DNA from 2 places in the Paenisporosarcina sp. genome. Region 1 is predicted to be linked to the other one. Evidence: riboswitches for the same ligand, from Rfam matches in the RefSeq annotation. Region 1 holds a riboswitch; the other holds the start of a gene.
What was found. A riboswitch is a leader RNA that binds a small molecule or an ion and turns the genes downstream of it on or off. The one in region 1 is predicted to bind thiamine pyrophosphate.
Positions count from the first base shown of each region.

Region 2: it holds a riboswitch for thiamine pyrophosphate, as region 1 does, so the genes downstream of both, AC3EA5_RS01810 (YkoF family thiamine/hydroxymethylpyrimidine-binding protein) here and thiT (energy-coupled thiamine transporter ThiT) in region 1, are expected to answer to the same signal.

Region 1 is NZ_JBYNRN010000023.1:58,794-62,210, reverse strand. It holds gene AC3EA5_RS09080 (SGNH/GDSL hydrolase family protein) at 1-16, shown strand, start outside; gene AC3EA5_RS09075 (hypothetical protein) at 56-172, opposite strand; gene AC3EA5_RS09070 (magnetosome magnetite crystal formation protein family) at 231-581, opposite strand; gene AC3EA5_RS09065 (M20 family metallopeptidase) at 639-1,709, opposite strand; TPP riboswitch at 1,848-1,953, shown strand; gene thiT (energy-coupled thiamine transporter ThiT) at 2,053-2,634, shown strand; gene map (type I methionyl aminopeptidase) at 2,758-3,417, shown strand, end outside.
Region 2 is NZ_JBYNRN010000007.1:15,486-18,902, reverse strand. It holds gene AC3EA5_RS01820 (DUF1648 domain-containing protein) at 1-367, opposite strand, end outside; gene AC3EA5_RS01815 (GntR family transcriptional regulator) at 367-753, opposite strand; TPP riboswitch at 913-1,019, shown strand; gene AC3EA5_RS01810 (YkoF family thiamine/hydroxymethylpyrimidine-binding protein) at 1,183-1,788, shown strand; gene AC3EA5_RS01805 (ECF transporter S component) at 1,790-2,389, shown strand; gene AC3EA5_RS01800 (ABC transporter ATP-binding protein) at 2,382-3,417, shown strand, end outside.

The sequences.
Region 1 (3,417 bases):
ACGTCCATTATCATAAAAAAAGCTTGAACTCGATTTATGAGTTCAAGCTTTTTTGCTATTTTCTTGGCGTTGTCATTTTTGTGCCTTTACGTGAATCTAATACCTTTTTTGCTATAGGTAGTATGATTGGTGCAAATTTAATGGCTGTTTTTATTAAGCTACCAATTCTCATTTGAATCGCTCCTATCGGCTGTTTCTATATTACTATGAGTTCCCCAAATCGAAGATAATCAAACATACTGAAGCACTTTGACACCTTGTACAATGTTCCAAATCAACACAATAAGTGAAACAATGCCATACACAATCATGAATAGGAACGGGAGGCCAGTAGCGAGTATTCCAAACCCTGAGTTGGTTCCATCAAATGTCACAGTTGAAGCTGATACCATTCCAATAGCAAATACTATAAACGCAATGATTAATAAACCAACAGGTATTAAATGTGACAATAAAGATCGCTTCGCATGATATTTGACCTCTTGATCTACCGATACAAAATAAATAATGATGGGTAGTAAAAAAGGAGCAAATAAAATACTGAAATAACACAATGATGACAACGCTCGATTGTTATCCACTTGTAATCCTCCTACTGATCTTAGATACATACTATACGGAAGAGAGAGAATTTAGTTTCAAGAAAGGGCATGTTTCGTTAAAATATCAGCGTATTGTTCTACTGAAGAGATAAGAACATACTCTCCAGGTCCATGCCAGTCGTCACCAGCTGGTCCAAATTCAATTGCACCTGCTCCAGTTCTTGCGTAATACCTAGTATCTGCAGCACCATGTTGACCAAATAAGACTGCATCTTTCTGGGTCACATCTGCAGTTACTATAGCTAACGTTTTAACGAATTCATTATCTTCAGTTGTTACAATTGCAGGCGTTTTTCCACCAGGTTTCACAACCGTGTTTTTATTTAGCGATAATGCTAGGTCTGTCATTTCTTGGACAATATCTTCCCATTTTTGACCTGGAACAAAGCGGATATCGTATGCGACCTCGCATGTATCCGGAACCATATTGTAGCGATCACCAGCTTGTATTTTCGCTAAGTTGACGGAAGGATGTTCATAGTAAGCATTACTCACTTTATAGAATGGCAATGTCTTTAATTTGTCGTGGAATTCATAAGCTAATTCAATGGCATTTGTACCTTCCCATGGACGTGAGCCATGTGCACCTTTCCCATTAAACGTTAGATCTACATGAATAATACCTTTTGACTGAACGCTCAGTTTTAGATGCGTAGGTTCACCACAAATAACGAAATCACCCGTATATCCTGTCTCAACTAAATGTCCAGAGGTTTTACGACCACCCGTTTCTTCATCCGTCACTATATGAAGGGCAATACGGTGTGTTAATTTCTCGGGTGTTAATGAAATTCGGCGGAACGCTTCCATCATTGCGGCAACGCCTGCTTTCATATCTGCAGACCCTCGACCATATAATTTATCCCCATCAATAACAGGATTAAACTGTTCAAGCTTCCCTGGAACTACATCGACATGTCCGTTCCAAACAATTGTAGATGGACCTGTGCCAACTTCAGCATGAATCATTAAACGACCTTCATTTTCGATCACAGTATGCTCGATATCGTGACTATTTAGCCATGTTGAACAGTATCGAAGTGCTTCGTTTGCTCCTTCTTCAGTATCACTCTTAATGGCGATTAGATTTTTTAACAACTCAATCATCTGAAATTCACATCCTTATTAGATTTAGTACTATTAGTATACCCACGGATTGTATTCCTCACAAACGTGGAAATTAGTCTCTTGATTCTCTTTCCCTATTTATGTACAATTAATCCGTACTAACAAAATTAGATGTATATGAACCACAAGGGGAGCCGTTAAACGGCTGAGAGTGAACATGACATGTTCTAACCCTTAGAACCTGTAAGTTAATGCTTGCGCAGGGATGTGGATAGAAACCGACACCAACGATGTCAGGCTCTGTCCTGTATTCGTTTTTTTTATTGGTTTTTTTCACCCCCAACATGCGATTTACAGTACATCGCAAAAGGAGGAAGAAAAAATGAGAAACAAAAGAGTATTACTATTAGTAGAGATTGCAATCTTTGCAGCGTTAGGATTTGTATTAGACTTTGTCGCATTTAAAATGCCTCAAGGCGGCTCTGTGAGTCTAGTGATGATTCCAATTGTATTAATTGCATTCAGAAGAGGCGTAATTGCGGGTATGTTAACGGGACTGTTAGTAGGGCTTTTACAAATAGTCTCTGGCTTAATTTCAGTCGCTCCATTGTCATTTAGTTTTGTGGTCATGCAAGTAATACTAGATTATTTAATTGCGTATGCAGTAGTTGGTTTTGCAGGGGTAATGCGCAAACAATACTTTAGTGAAAATAGTAAAACAAAAATGAGATTAATAACGATTATTGTTACTGCTGTATTTATTGGATCTTTTTTACGCTATATCGTACATGTAATTACAGGAATATTCTTCTTTGGCATGTATGCTGAGGAAGGCCAAAATTTATTAATCTATTCAAGTGTTTATAATGCAACTTATATGATCCCGGTATTCCTGTTAACAGCGGTTGTAACTTCACTGTTGTTTTTAACAGCACCAAGACTCTTGAATCCCGAAAAATCTTGATTAAAATATGATGATTTTCTTGAGGTTTTCCAAATGTTCAGAATGATTCTGACACATGGGAAAGCCTCTTTTTATATGGTATAGTATGGAGTAGAAATTAGAAGTAGAAGGGATTTTGTAACCATGATTGCTAAAACAACAGAAGACTTTGAGTCGTTAAAAACCATTGGACGTATAGTTGCTGAAATTAGAGATGCCATGCGCCTTGCTACAAAACCGGGCATTACTACGAAAGAACTTGATGAAATCGGCGGTAAAATGTTCAAAGAAAAAGGTGCTATTTCAGGACCTAAAGGCGAATATGATTTCCCGGGTTTCACATGTATCAGTGTTAACGAAGAAGTTGCTCATGGTATTCCAGGCTCTCGAATCATTAAAGATGGAGACATGGTTAATATTGATGTGTCAGGTTCTTATAATGGTTATTTTGCCGATACTGGTATATCGTTTGTTGTAGGCACAGGCGATAAATTAAAAGAAAAGCTATGTAAAGTAGCTGAAAGTTCATTTGATCGTGCGATGCTGAAAGTTAAAGCGGGTGCACGTTTAAATCAAATCGGAAAAGCTGTTGAACGAGAAGCAAAACAAAATGGTTTTACCGTTATTATGAATTTAACTGGACACGGTGTAGGGAAATCTCTACATGAAGCTCCTCAGCATATTTTAAATTATTATGATGCATGGGAACCAACGATCTTAAAAGAAGGCATGGTCTTAGCTGTTGAGCCTTTCATTTCTGAAAAAGCAGAACACATTATTGAATCAGGTGATGGTTGGACTTTC
Region 2 (3,417 bases), on a different contig from region 1:
TTCTTTCCACTTGCCCAGCAATCCACTGTTCATCTTTTTTCCATCTCATTAATGACAGATGATTCCTAGCGTAGAGCGCCATCGAAATGGACAAGGCGGCAAGTTGAATCGCCATTCCAACTAATCCAATTTGATTGTCTGAAGGTTGAACCACCCCTAGCCAACCAACAAATATCAAAATTAGGACTCCTCCGGTTGTTAAAACGGTATTCGTATAGCGAGATTTTAAGCGTTCAATGCGCACATCCTTTACATGCGTATCTGGAACATACACACCAAACACTTCGCTTTCTTTTAAAAATCTCGGCAAAAATGCTTGAAGGCTAATGATGAACAGAAGAATGATGATAAAAATAATGGCTGCCATTATTCTCCCTCCTTTATTTTCGAAATAAGGTCTCTTACTAATTGTTCTAAGTCTTCGTTAGACAATTGAAGACAAAGTGCTTCTGCGACAATGGGTCTTAATTCTTTCTTCAACCGATCTCGATCAGAGGGAGAAGCAAGTCTCACGCCATTTTCATGAATGAATACTCCTTTTTTCTGCACAATCTGAATAAATTCTTTCTCTTCTAAATAATGATAGGCTTTATTCACCGTATGCATGTTCATCCCAAGATCTGCAGCAAATGCACGAACTGATGGCAAGGAATCTCCTGGCTTTAACTCCCCTTTTGCTACACCTTCAATGATGCTTTGAGCAAGTTGTAAATAAATCGGCACAGCCGAATTTGTTTCAATCTCAATAAACATATGCGACCCTCCTTTGTTCTATTAACAATAGAACAGTCTTGTTATATATAATATAGAACAGGCGACAATTTTGTGCAACAATTTCATTCAACTATTTACAACTCAATTTTAGTACGCTACAATGAAGCCGTTCTGAAACATACATAAAACTGCATACGATTTCTGCACTAGGGGTGCTATATGTTGGCTGAGATGAGAGCATTTGCTCCGATCCCTTAACACTCGATCCAGGTAATACTGGCGTGAGGAAGTGCGGCTACTTTTGCCGAATTCTTTTTTCTTTGGCTCAAACAGCTGCATTCCAATCGAATGCAGCTGTTTTTATTGTGTTCCAAACAAAATACTGGTGCCAGGTACACACACAACTTCGATTCAATTCAGAATCGTTCTTGAATTGTGTGTGTACCAGGCACCATAGGAGGAAGAAGAATGAAACAAGAGTTTAGTTGTGGTACTAGTCCGATTGTGGGTCTACGATTTTCCATTCACCCAATGGCGGACAATTTCATCGACATTATTAAAGGGGCTTTACGCGAAGCGGACACATCCAATGTGTGGATGCATACGGACGATGTGAGTACCGTTATGCGAGGAAAGGAAATGCATGTTTTTGATACCGCGAAAGCGATCGTTTTGTATGCAGCGAAAACAGGTACCCATGTAGCTTTCAATGGCACTTTTTCAATCGGTTGTCCTGGTGATACGCAGGGGGATGTTTATTTAGAAAAGGATGATGTTCTGTTAAACACGCCACAAATCCAAGGAATCAAGCAGTATGTTTCTTCTCAATTCGCCCTATATCCGATGAACAACCCGGATTATATGTCTGTCATTTACAAAGAAATCGACCGCGCGAAAGAGCATGGTGTATATAACGAATCCATGCATTACGCGAGTGGACTTCACGGAGACATTCATGATGTCTTTGCCTTTTTAGAAGAGTCATTCTCTCATGCGCGTTCAGCAGAGCATTCCCATTTAGTGATGACCGTGAATATGAGCATTAATAGCCCTTCTCACAGGGAGGAACAATAATATGTTGAAGTCCTGGAAGTTAAAAGAAGTTGTTTTGTTGTCTGTATTTGCAGTCGTTTTTGCTGTTGTTTATCTCCTGTTCGTTCACGTCGGAAATATATGGGCTGGGGTCATTGGTCCAATTGCTTATGAATGGATGTTTGGCATTTGGTTTATCGTATCGATCATCAGTGCGTATATCATTCGTAAGCCCGGTGCTGCCTTACTCTCAGAAACAATGGCTGCCATTATTGAAGTCATGATTGGCAATGCTGTCGGCCCTCGATTAATATTGTCAGGCATTGTTCAAGGTTTGGGAGCTGAAGCGGCATTTGCGGCTACTGGATATAAGCGTTATGACTGGTGGGTTCTCTGTTTAGCGGGAATCGGTTCAGCGGTATTTAGTTTTGTTTATGGATTTTTCGTTTCTGGGTACGCTGCCTTAGACCCTTCTTTATTAGCATGGATGTTTACACTTCGAGTCATCAGTGGGGCTGTGATTGCAGGACTAGGTGGAAAATACCTGTCCGATGGTTTGCTAGCAAGCGGAGCACTACGTGGGTATGCCATTTCACAAGATTCTATTAAGTATCGCCAATTAAAAGGTGAGATTCTTGAGTAATCCCATTATCGATTTTAACGAAGTTTCTTTTCGTTTTCCTGAGGATCTAACCCCTATCTTTACAGGGGTTTCATTTTCAATCGAAGCAGGGGAACGTGCTGTGTTGTTCGGTCCAAGTGGGTGCGGCAAGAGCACTTTGCTCTATTTGATGAACCGTCTGTATCCTTCTAACTGTGACGGTATTTTGGATGGTTCCATTACGCTCTTTAATAAAGACGCAGCCAGCTACAAACCTGGGGAAATCAACCAAAGAATCGCTACTGTCTTTCAAGATCCCGAATCACAGTTTTGTATGCCGACGGTTGAACAGGAAATGGCTTTCACATTAGAGAATTTTGGTCATATCAGCCGCCTTGAAATGGAATCTCGCATTACGAACACACTTTCAACATTAGGACTAACACATCTTAGAAAAGCAACCATTCAAACCCTTTCTGGGGGAATGAAGCAACGAGTAGCCACAGCGTGTGCACTATTAATGGAGCCCCAGGTTTTATTACTAGATGAACCGCTCGCCCACCTGGACCCATTAACGGCGCGACATTATGTACATTGGTTAAATGAACTTCAAGTTTCGCAATCGATGACGATTGTCGTGGTGGAGCATCGGTTGGATTTATGGGGAACTTTCTTTACACGAGCGATTCATGTTGGTGGCTCTTTCTTAACTGAAGATAATCCTGTGAGCTCAGCCATTGCATTTCCAAAACGATCTTCGTCAATGGAAGAAGAAGTTATTTTTGAAGCACATCAAATCTCTGTATCAATAAATAACCAAAGGCTGTTACAAAATATCTCGATGCAATTGCATAGAGGTGAAATAGCTGTGTTAGCCGGACCAAATGGCTGTGGAAAATCCACCTTTCTCAAGACAATTTGCGGAATTTACAATAAGTCAGAAGGAAGCATAAATTGTGTGGGGCATCTTCCAGGATATGTCCCTCAATCCCCCGAACATTTATTTGTCACGCAGCGCGTGTCTGAAGAAATTCGATTCTCCAATCATTCAAGTAATGAGCAGATTTTAG